One region of the Janibacter sp. UYMM211 genome, then DNA from elsewhere that is predicted to be linked to it. Evidence: riboswitches for the same ligand, from Rfam matches in the RefSeq annotation. Region 1 holds a riboswitch; the other holds the start of a gene.
The links. A riboswitch is a leader RNA that binds a small molecule or an ion and turns the genes downstream of it on or off. The one in region 1 is predicted to bind FMN.

Region 1 (5,579 bases):
CGGGCCGGCCCCGTCGGGTGGGGCGGTGTGCCCGAGCCGGTCCCGCTTCGTCGCGAGGTACCCGGCGTTGTCCGGGCCCTCGCCGACGTGGATCGGCACCCGGCGCACGGTGATCTCGCCGCGCTCGAGCGCCTCGACCTTCGCCGGGTTGTTCGTCATGAGCTCGACGTCGGTGAGCCCGAGGTCGTGCAGCACGGCGACGGCGGCGCCGTACTCACGGGCGTCGACGGGCAGGCCGAGCGCGATCTGCGCCTCGACCGTGTCGGCGCCGGCGTCCTGCTCGGCGTAGGCGCGCAGCTTGTCGAGCAGCCCGACGCCGCGGCCCTCGTGCCCGCGCAGGTAGACGACAGCACCGCCGTGCTCGGCGACCTCGGCGAGCGCGGCGTCGAGCTGGGGCCCGCAGTCGCAGCGTCGCGAGCCGAAGGCATCGCCGGTGAGGCACTCGGAGTGCACCCGGACCCGGGAGCCGCCCGGCCGCGTGAGCGCGACGTGCTCGGCGCCGGTGACGAGGTCGCGGTAGCCGTGGGCGACGAGCCGGCCGTGCCGGGTGGGCAGGGTCGTCGTCGTCACCCGCTCGACGCGGTCGTGCAGGTGGCGCCACGCGACGAGGTCGGCGATGGTGACGACCAGCAGGTCGTGCTCCGCGCCGAGCGCGAGCACCTCGGGGGTGCGCAGCATCGTCCCGTCGTCGGCCGTGAGCTCGCCGATGGCGCCGACCGGCTCGAGACCGGCGAGCCGGCACAGGTCGACCGTCGCCTCGGTGTGGCCACGGCGCACGAGGACGCCTCCGTCACGGGCGCGAAGGGGGACGACGTGCCCCGGGCGCACGAGGTCGCCGGGGGTGGCCGTGGGGTCGGCGAGCACGTGGAGGGTGCGGGTGCGGTCGGCGGCGCTGATGCCGGTCGTCACCTGGGCCGCGGCGTCGACGGTGATCGTGTACGCGGTGCGCAGCGAGTCCTCGTTGCGCGTCACCATGAGCGGCAGCTCGAGCCGGTCGGCGCGCTCCTCGGTCATCGGCGCGCAGATGTAGCCCGACGTGTACCGGATCGTCCACGCGAGCCACTCGGCGGTGGCCGTCTGCGCGGCGAGGACGACGTCGCCCTCGTCCTCGCGGTCGGCGTCGTCGAGCACGAGCACCGGGCGCCCGGCGCGCAGGGCCTCGAGGGCGTCGGGGATCGTCGCGAAGCCGCTCATGACGCGGCCTGACGGTCGCCGAGCAGCCCGGCCACGTACTTCGCGAGCACGTCGGTCTCGAGGTTGACCCGGTCGCCGACCGCCCGCCGGCCCAGCGTCGTCTCCGCGAGCGTCGTCGGTATGAGCGAGACCTCGAAGCCCGCGTCGGTCAGCCCGCTCACGGTGAGCGAGGTGCCGTCGACGGCGACCGAGCCCTTGCGCACGAGGTGGGGGCGCAGCTCCTCGGGCACGCTCACCTCGAGCACCTCCCAGCGCTCGTGCACGGTGCGCGCGACGACCTCGCCGACGCCGTCGACGTGGCCCTGGACGACGTGCCCGTCGAGCCGGCCGTCGGCGCGCAGCGCGCGCTCGAGGTTGACCGGGTCGCCCGGGGCGAGCCCGCCGAGGGTGGTCCAGCGCAGGGTCTCGCCCATGACGTCGGCGGTGAAGCGCTCGCCGTCGTGCTCGACGACGGTGAGGCACACCCCGCCGACGGCGATGGAGCACCCGGGACGGGCGTCGACGAGCACGCCCGGGCCCTCGATCGTCATCCGGGCGCTGCCGACGTCGGCCTCGCCCCCGTCACCGGGCTGCTCGTGCTCGACGGCGAGCACGGTCCCGACCTCCTCGATGATGCCGGTGAACATCAGTCCTCCTCGTGGTGCTGGTCGGAGCCGGCGGTGCCGACGCTCAGGTCGATGCGCACGTCGTCGCCGACGAGGCGCACGCCCTCGGTGCGCAGACGACGTGCCTGGGTGATGGTCGTGACGCCGAGATCGCCGAGCGCGGACGGGCCGGCGCCGAGCAGCGCGGGGGCGAGGTAGGCGATGACGTCGTCCACGCAGCCCGCGCGCCAGAAGGCCGCGGCGACGGTCGGCCCGCCCTCGAGCCACACCGAGCGCACGCCTCGGGCGTGCAGCTCGGCCAGCGCCGCCCGCACGTCATGGGTCGGCAGGTGCAGGGTCGGCGCGTCACCGTCGAGCACCCGCGCGCCGCGGGGGACGAGACGGTGCCCGAGCACGACCCGCAGCGGCTGCCGGGGGAGGAGCTCGCCGTCGGCGTCGCGCGCGGTGAGCTGGGGGTCGTCGGCGAGCACGGTGCCGACGCCGACGAGGACGGCGCCGTGCTGGGCCCGGGCCCGACCCACGTCGACCCGGGCCTCCCGCCCGGTGATCCACCGGCTCGTGCCGTCGGCGGCGGCCACGCGACCGTCGAGGGTCGACGCGTACTTCCACGTGACGCGGGGGCGGCCGTGCACGATCGCGAAGCGCCAGTCGCGCACGAGCGCGTCGGCCTCGTCGGCGAGCACGCCGCCGCGGACCTCGACCCCGGCGTCGCGCAGCACCTGCGCCCCGCCGCCGGACCGGGCCCCCGGGTCGCTGCTCGCGTGGACGACCCGCCCGACCCCGGCCGCCAACAGCGCCTCGGTGCACGGGCCGGTCCGGCCGGTGTGCGCGCACGGCTCGAGGCTCACGTAGGCGGTCGCGCCCCGTGCTCGCTCGCCGGCGGCCTCGAGCGCGACGACCTCGGCATGCGCGGTGCCCGCGCCGTGGTGCCAGCCCTCGCCGACCACCTGCGGGCCGTCGGGCCGGTCGGCCACGAGGACCGCGCCGACCCGGGGGTTGGGGTCGACGGCGGGGCCGCGCTCCGCCAGCTCGAGGGCGCGCCGCACCCACCGCTCGTCATCATCAGGCCCGGTCACCCTGGGTCCTCCTGCCGTCGCCGTCTCCAGGCTCCGGGGGGTCGCGCGAGGGTGCGCAGGCCACGGGTGCGCACAGCGCACCCGCCACCACGTGCTGCCTCCCATCCGGACTTTCACCGTCGGTCGAGGAATCTCACCTCGTCAACCGCTCGCTGGCTGCGAGCGGGTCGCGGACTGTCACCGCCGGCTCGGAATTGCACCGACCCCGGAGCACGTACCCCTCCACGGTAGCCCCCGCCGGGCGGGCCGGTCGAGACGTGTCAACGCCCGAGGGCGGTGAGCGGCGTCACGGCGGATAGGTTGCGGGCGTGGACGCGCACATGATCTGCCTCGACCTCGACGGCACGACGATCACGCACGAGGGGGTCCTGCGCCCCGCCGTCCGCGAGGCGGTGCGGGCGGTCCTCGCTGCCGGTCACCACGTCGTCGTCGCCACCGGTCGCGGCATCGTCGCGACGACCCCGATCCTCGACGCGCTCGGCCTGACGAAGGGGTGGGCGGTCTGCTCCAACGGCGCGGTGACGGTCCGTCTGGACCCCCGTGCCCCGCAGGGCTGGACGCTCGACGAGGACGACGTCGTCACCTTCGACCCCGCCCCGGTCCTCACCCGCCTGCGTCCCGTGCTGCCCGACGCGCTCGTCGCGGTCGAGGACCTCGGCGTCGGCTTTCGCCTCAGCGCCCCCTACCCGCCCGACGAGCTCGTCGGCGAGCAGACGGTCGTGCCGTGGGAGGAGCTCCTCGCGCACCCGACGACCCGTGTGACCCTGCGGATGCCGGAGGCGACGAGCGAGGAGTTCGCCGAGGCGGTCGACCGCGCCGGTCTGCACGGCGTCGCCTACTCGGTCGGCTTCTCGGCCTGGCTCGACATCAACCCCGAGGGCGTCTCGAAGGGGTCGGCGCTGGAGATCGTGCGCCGTCGCCTCCACGTCGAGCCGGGTCTGACCGTCGCCGTCGGCGACCAGCGCAACGACGTCGAGATGCTGCGCTGGGCCGCCCGGGGCGTCGCGATGGGCAACGCCCCCGCCGAGGTGCAGGATGTGGCCGACGAGGTCACCGGAGTCGTCGACGACGACGGGCTCGTCCCCGTCCTGAGGAGCCTGCTGTGAGCACGTCCGAGCACCGTCCCCGCCGCGCCTCCAGCCGCGCGGCCGACGCCGCCGACGAGGCCGTCGACGACGCGGTCGACGCGGTCGACGACGCGAGCTCGCACCCCGTCGTCATCGCGCTCGCCCGGGTCGGTCACGCCGTCAACGGCGTCCTCCACCTCGTCATCGCCGGCATCGCGCTCCAGCTCGCGTGGGGCGCGGCGGGCGGCGAGCAGGCCGACCAGTCCGGGGCTCTCGCCGCGCTCGCCGGCCAGCCCCTCGGGGCCGTGCTCCTGTGGGTCTTCGTCGTCGGCGGCACGGCGCTCGGCCTGTGGTACCTCGCCGAGGTCGTCGCGCCCTCGCCCGGCGACGGCGGCGCGTCCGAGCGCGCCAAGTCGGGTGCGAAGGGGGTCGTCTACCTCGCCATCGCGTGGTCGGCCTTCCGCTTCGCCACCGGGTCGGGCGAGTCCGGCTCGAGCGAGGACCAGACGCAGACCCTCACCCAGACGCTCATGCGCCAGCCCGCCGGTCAGTGGCTCGTCGCGGTCGTCGGCCTCGTCGTCGTCGCGGTCGGTGCGTACTACGTGCAGAAGGGCGTGCGTCAGCGCTTCATGAAGGACCTCACCCGTCACCCGGGGGTGTGGGCGGTGACCGCCGGCACCATCGGCTACCCGGCGAAGGGGGCCGTCCTCGCCCTCGTCGGCATCTTCTTCGTCGTCGCCGCCTGGCAGCACGACGCCGACGAGGCGCAGGGCCTCGACGGGGCGCTCAAGGCGGTTAAGGGCGCCGAGTACGGCCCCTACCTGCTCACCGCGATGGCGCTGGGCATCATCGCCTTCGGCATCTACTGCATCGCCCGCGCGCGCTACGCCCGGTTGGACTGAGGCGGGGCGGTCGGCCCCGGTCGGGGCCGCAGACCGATCGTCAGCGCGGCCGCGGTCATCGCGCTCCCCACGAGCACGCCGGCGAGGACGTCGGTCGGGTAGTGGACCCCGAGGTAGACGCGGTCGAGGCAGGTGAGCACGACGAGGGTCGCCGCGGCCACGACGAGCACCGTACGCGTCCACGTGCGGCGCGCGAGGGGCCACAGCAGGACGACGAGCAGGATCATCGCGATCGTGCTGCCCGTCGCGTGGCCGGAGGGGTAGCTGTAGCCGTCGGCGACGGTGATCGCCTCCGGCGGCACCGGGCGCGGGCGCCCGACGATGTACTTGCACGTGATCGACAGCCCCCAGCCGACGAGCCCCACGGGCACGACCCACAGGGCGCGGCGCCGAACGAGACCGCGCCAGTGCAGCACCCCCGCGAGCAGCGCGAGGACGAGGAAGAGCACCCACGGCTCGGTGAGATGGGCCCACAGCAGCAGGGCGTCGACGAGCCCGGGCCGCTCCAGTGCGTACCCGGTCGTCGCGTCGATGACCGAGGCGTCGCTGCGGCGGACCGAGCTCGACGCGAGGACGACCTGACGCCCGACGAAGGCGGTGACGAGCATCGCCGCCGCCATGACGAGCAGCGCGAGGAGCAGCCGCCCGGGCTCGGGCCTCCTGGGCTCGAGGTGCTGCGACGTCGACGTGTCCTCCAGCTGGCCGGGCATCGGCCCAGTGTGCGGCATCCTGGGT
Region 2 (5,579 bases), on a different contig from region 1:
CTGCCGTGGACCCCGCACGTCCTCGTCGAGGGCTGCGGCACCGGCGCGCCGCCCGCGGGCGGGCTCGTCGACCTCCTCGTCTGGCTCGAGGCCCCCGAGGGGCTGCGCCGCGAGCGAGCCCTCTCGCGCGACGGGCAGACCTTCGCCCCGCACTGGGAGCGGTGGGCCGCGCAGGAGGCCGAGGTCCTGCGCGGCGTGGCCGAGCGCGCCGACCTCGTCCTCGACACGAGCGGACTCGGATGAGCATCCGTGCCGAGATGCGCTCGCTGCGGCCCCGGGCGGGCCTGCGCAGCCGCGTGCGCCGCGTGCAGGAGCGCGGCGTGCGCATCCTCACCGCGGCCTTCGGCGCGGCCCTCGCGTGGTGGCTGGCCCGCGACCTGCTCGGTCACCCGCAGCCCTTCTTCGCCCCCGTCACCGTCGTCGTCACGCTCGGGCTCAGCTACGGCCAGCGGCTGCGGCGGGTCAGCGAGCTCGTCGTCGGCGTCGCCGTCGGGGTGCTCGTCGGCGACCTCTTCGTCTACCTCTTCGGCAGCGGGGTGTGGCAGCTCGCCGTCGTCGCGACCCTCGCGATGACCATCGCGACCTTCCTCGGCGCCGGGCTGCTGCTCACCAGCCAGGCCGGGGTGCAGTCGATCATCATCACCACCCTCGTCGCCGCTCCCGACCAGGCCTTCTCGCGCTGGCTCGACGCGGTGCTCGGAGGTGTCGTCGCCCTCACCCTCGCGATGATCGCGCCGGCCGCCCCCGTGACGAGACCGCGCCGCGACATCGTCGACCTCGCCGAGGAGATCGGGGCGGTCCTGCACGAGTGCACGTCGGCCGTGCGCGAGCGCGACGTCGAGGCCGCCGACGACGTCCTGCGCCGGGCGCGGGGCACCGAGGCGATGATCGCCTCCCTGCGCGACGGGGCCGGTGCGGCCAACGAGATCGCCGCGATCTCACCGCTGCACGCGCGCCATCGCGCCGAGGTGCGCCTCATCTCCTCGGCGATCAACCCGCTCGACCGGTGCGTGCGCAACATGCGCGTGCTCGCCCGCCGCACGGGTGTCGCCGTCAGGGTCGGCGAGGCCGTGCCCGAGCCCTACCTGCGGGTCGTCGACCGTCTCGCGGTCGTCGTCGAGGAGCTCGCCCGCGAGCTCGACCAGGGGCGGCTGGGCATCGAGGTGCGCGAGCAGCTCGTGCGGGTGGGGCGCGCCGCGGGTCGGGGCGAGCCCGGGGCGACCCTGTCGGCCGAGCTCATCCGGGCGCAGGTGCGCTCGATGGTCGTCGACCTGCTCATGGTCACCGGCCTCGAGTACGCCGACGCCGTCGCGCTCGTGCGCGCGGAGTAGCGGCGCTCGTGCGCGCGGAGTAGCGGCGCTCGTGCGCGCGGAGCAGCGCGCAGAGTGATCAGCGCTGGTGGGCGCCGACGAGGTCGCTGAGCCGCTGGGCCTGGGCGAGCGAGCCGGAGCCGTCGGCCCGCTGGATCGCCATGACCGCCATGTCGTCGCCGTCGGCGAGGTCGAGCCGCACCCACGGCATGCCGTCGGAGAAGCGCACCGCCTCGATGTCCTCCCACGGCACGACCTGCTGCGGCCCGAGGTTGCGCACGAGCAGGCCGTCGGCCCGCGGCACCGCCCGGATCGTCATGTACCGGCTGAGCAGCCCGGCGACGCCGAGCCCGATGAGGAAGAAGCCGAGCCGGTCGACGAGGTGGAAGCGCTCGGGCACGAAGATCGCGACGAGCAGGAAGATGACGAGGGTGAGGACGGCGAGGACGCTCGCCACGAGGCGCCCGCGCCGGGGGACGAAGGGGGCATTCGTCCCGTCGCCGGGACGTCCTGCGCCGCTCACAGCCGGCACGCGGTGATCTCGGTGACGAGGATCGCGCGGGCCCCGATGTCGTAGAGCTCGTCCATGATCGCGTTGGTCCGTCCGCGCGGGACCATGGCCCGCACGGCGACCCAGTCCTTGTCGTGCATCGGCGAGATCGTCGGCGACTCCAGGCCCGGGGTGAGGGTCACCGCCTGCTCGACGATCGTCGTCGGGCAGTCGTAGTCGAGCATGACGTAGTGGCGCGCCGTGACGACGCCCATGAGCCGGCGGTGCAGGACCTCGACCGCGGACTCGGCGGCATCGGCCCGGCGCACGAGGACGGCCTCGCTGCGCAGGATCGGCTCGCCGAAGACCTCGAGGCCCTGGTTGCGCAGGGTGGTGCCGGTCTCGACGACGTCGGCGATCGCGTCGGCGACGCCGAGGGTGATCGCCGTCTCGACCGCTCCGTCGAGCCGCACGACCTCGGCCTGCACGCCGTGGTCGGCGAGGTGCGCGGCGACGAGCCCGGCGTAGGACGTCGCGACGCGGCGGCCCTGGAGGTCGCCGACGCCGCTCGCCGTGCCGGCCCGGCCGGCGAAGCGGAAGGTCGAGCCGCCGAAGCCGAGCGACATGATCTCGACGGCGGCCGAGCCGGAGTCGAGGAGCAGGTCGCGGCCGGTGATGCCGGCGTCGACCTGGCCCTGCCCGACGTAGACGGCGACGTCACGCGGGCGCAGGTAGAAGAACTCGACCCCGTTGTCGGGGTCGGCGACGACGAGCTCCTTGGAGTCCCGGCGCACGCGGTAGCCGGCCTCTCGGAGCATGGCGACGGACGGCTCGGACAGCGAGCCCTTGTTGGGGACGGCGATGCGCACGGAGGTCCTGCCTGATCAGAGGTGGGTGTAGACGTCGTCGAGCTCGAGGTCGTTGGCGAGCATGAGCACCTGGAGGTGGTAGAGCAGCTGGCTGATCTCCTCGGCGAGGCGCTCCTTGCCCTCGTGCTCGGCGGCCATCCACACCTCGGCGGCCTCCTCGACGACCTTCTTGCCGATGGCATGGGTGCCGGCGTCCAGCGCTGCGACGGTGCCCGAGCCCTCGGGCCGGGTCTGCGCGGTCGCCGTGAGCTCGGCGAAGAGGGAGTCGAAGGTCTTCACAGGCGCCCAGTCTAGGCGGCGCCGACGCGCTCCCCTGACCCGGTCGGGGTCGCGGCCGCGCGCCGGGTGGCCGCCACCCACTGGGTGAAGCCGTAGAGGACGAAGGCGCCGTAACCGATGTACATGACGGCGGTGGGCACGTACCCCGTGGCGAAGCCGAGCGGGACCCCGACGAGGTCGACGGCGATCCAGGCGAGCCAGAACTCGTTCCACCCGCGCGCCATCATGTACGTCGCGAGCATCGACCCGACGAAGATCCACGAGTCGCTCCAGAAGTACCACCACTGGGGCTGCCAGTACGGGTTCGGCGCCGCGGCCCACAGCGTGACGAAGGCCTGGTGCGCGACGACCGTGCCACCGAGCCACACGCCGGCGACGACGAGACGCTCGCGCGAGGTCGCCCACCGCGGGACGATCGCGGCTCCCCCTTCGCTGCCGACCGCGCCCGGCTCCGCCGCCGTGCGCTCGCGCTTGATCTGGGTCCAGCGCCACCAGCCGTAGATGCTCGTGACGATGAAGAAGACCTGACGCCCGGCCTGCCCGAAGAGCGGGATCCGCTCGTCGGCGCCGAAGAGCGCGCCGAGGTAGACCGCGAAGAGCATGATGTTGGCGCTGATGCCGACCGGCCAGGCCCACACCCACCGCTTCATCCCGAGGTAGGCGCTGACGACGCCGATGAGGATCCCGACCGCCTCGAGCCAGTACAGGGCGTAGGGCCCGATCTGCAGGTGCGCGGCGATGATCTCCTGGAAGAGGTTCTGACCCTCTGCAGGCATGACTGTCCTCCCGCAGCGCCTCTCTCGTCCGGACTATGACCGTCGGCCCTGGGGGTCTCACCAGAGTTCACCGACCACCATGGCCGGGTCGCGGGCTCTCACCGCCGGTTCGGAGTTTCACCGAGTCACGAGGCACGTGCTCGGGCCATCGTCGCGCGCCCGGGCACCCGGGGCAAAACCCGCGGCGTGTGATCTCGCCGATGCCGCACCCACGCGGGACGCGACGAGGGCGAAGGGGGACGGGTCAGGCGTGGGCGTGCCGCTGCGCGAGCTCGCGCAGCTCGGCCACCGCGTCGGCCGCGGACTCCGCGCCGTACACGGCCGACCCGGCGACGAAGACGTCGGCGCCCGCCTCGGCGCACTGCTCGATGGTCCGCGCGGAGACGCCGCCGTCGACCTGCACCCAGATCTCGCCGCCGTGGCGACGCACGGCCTCGCGCACCTGGCGCACCTTCGGCATCTGGTCGGCCATGAAGGACTGCCCGCCGAAGCCGGGCTCGACGGTCATGACGAGGACCATGTCGAGCTCGGGCAGCAGGTCCTCGTAGGGCGCGAAGTCGGTGCCCGGCTTGATCGCCATGCTCGCCCGGGCGCCGGCCGCCCGCAGGTCGCGCGCGAGGCGCACCGGGTCCTTCGCCGCCTCGACGTGGAAGGTCACCGACTGCGCGCCCGCCTCGGCGTACGGCGGGGCCCAGCGGTCGGGGTCCTCGATCATGAGGTGGCAGTCGATGGGGATCGGGCTCACGGCGAGCAGCGACTCGACGACCGGCAGGCCGAGGGTGAGGTTGGGGACGAAGTGCGCGTCCATGACGTCGACGTGCGCCCAATCGGCGGTCGCGATGGCGTCGAGCTCGTCCGCGAGGTGGGCGAAGTCGGCGGAGAGGATGCTCGGGGAGATCTGCACGGGGTCTGGTGTCCTCAGGCTTCGTGGATGGACAGGACGTTGCCGACGGTGTCCTCGATCTGGAAGTGCAGACCGATGGCGTCGCGGGTGAGCTCGAGGCGGAAGACGAGGTCTTCGCGCTCCTTGAGCCGGCGGTACTCGAGCTCGGCGTCGGGGACCCCGAGCATGAGCACCGGGCGCGCCTCGCGCAGGCAGTGCTGCTGGTAGGCGCGGGTCAGCGGGTCGGTGATCGGCTCGAGGTTGATCTGCGCGCCGAGCTCCCACCCGGTGCTCGGGCCGAGGATGTACAGGTCGCTGCCGGGCACGACGAGCACGTCGCGGAAGCCGAGGACCTCGGTGTAGAAGGCGTACGCCCGGGCGGGGTCGTCGACGTGCACGCCGGTGACGAGGACGTGCATCAGGCCCGCTTGCGCAGCAGGTGCAGGTACATGCCGTCCGTGCCGTGCAAGTGGGGCCACATCTGCGCCGCCGGCCCGTCGCCGAGACCGGCGAGCTCGCTGCTCGCGACCTCGCGCAGGACGGCCGGGGCGTCGAGCGCCTCGACGTCGTCACGTCGGCGGGTCACGTCCCGCACGACGAAGGAGGTCTCGGACAGGTGCGGGCTGCACGTCGCGTAGGCGAGCACGCCCCCGGGCGCCAGGGCGTCGAGCCCGCTCGCGAGCAGGTCGCGCTGGAGCGGGCCGAGACCGGCGAGATCGGCCGGGGTGCGGCGCCAGCGGGCCTCGGGCCGGCGTCGCAGGGCCCCCAGACCCGTGCACGGCGCGTCGACGAGCACCCGGTCGTACCGCCCGGGCTCGTCTGCCCCTGCCTCACGACCGTCGGCGGTGCGCACGGTCAGCTCGAGCCCGGCCTCGCGCGCGGCCTCGAGCGAGGGGCGCAGGGTGGCGCGCACGAGGTCGCTGCGGTGCTCGGAGATCTCGTTGGCCACGAGGTCGGCGCCGTGCTCGCGGG

Region 2: linked by a shared signal. The riboswitch ahead of ABIB53_RS10830 (nicotinamide mononucleotide transporter family protein) and the one ahead of ribD (bifunctional diaminohydroxyphosphoribosylaminopyrimidine deaminase/5-amino-6-(5-phosphoribosylamino)uracil reductase RibD) in region 1 are both predicted to bind FMN.

What each region holds. Positions count from the first base shown of each region.
Region 1 covers NZ_JBEPOY010000007.1:77,089-82,667, reverse strand. Annotated here, with positions in the region: gene ribB (3,4-dihydroxy-2-butanone-4-phosphate synthase) at 1-1,194, opposite strand, end outside; gene ABIB53_RS15820 (riboflavin synthase) at 1,191-1,820, opposite strand; gene ribD (bifunctional diaminohydroxyphosphoribosylaminopyrimidine deaminase/5-amino-6-(5-phosphoribosylamino)uracil reductase RibD) at 1,820-2,875, opposite strand; FMN riboswitch at 2,963-3,093, opposite strand; gene ABIB53_RS15810 (HAD family hydrolase) at 3,196-3,981, shown strand; gene ABIB53_RS15805 (DUF1206 domain-containing protein) at 3,978-4,844, shown strand; gene ABIB53_RS15800 (phosphatase PAP2 family protein) at 4,826-5,554, opposite strand.
Region 2 covers NZ_JBEPOY010000003.1:340,347-345,925, forward strand. Annotated here, with positions in the region: gene ABIB53_RS10805 (nucleoside/nucleotide kinase family protein) at 1-243, shown strand, start outside; gene ABIB53_RS10810 (FUSC family protein) at 240-1,331, shown strand; gene ABIB53_RS10815 (PH domain-containing protein) at 1,390-1,842, opposite strand; gene hisG (ATP phosphoribosyltransferase) at 1,830-2,669, opposite strand; gene ABIB53_RS10825 (phosphoribosyl-ATP diphosphatase) at 2,685-2,948, opposite strand; gene ABIB53_RS10830 (nicotinamide mononucleotide transporter family protein) at 2,960-3,724, opposite strand; FMN riboswitch at 3,737-3,863, opposite strand; gene rpe (ribulose-phosphate 3-epimerase) at 3,969-4,628, opposite strand; gene ABIB53_RS10840 (VOC family protein) at 4,643-5,026, opposite strand; gene ABIB53_RS10845 (RsmB/NOP family class I SAM-dependent RNA methyltransferase) at 5,026-5,579, opposite strand, start outside.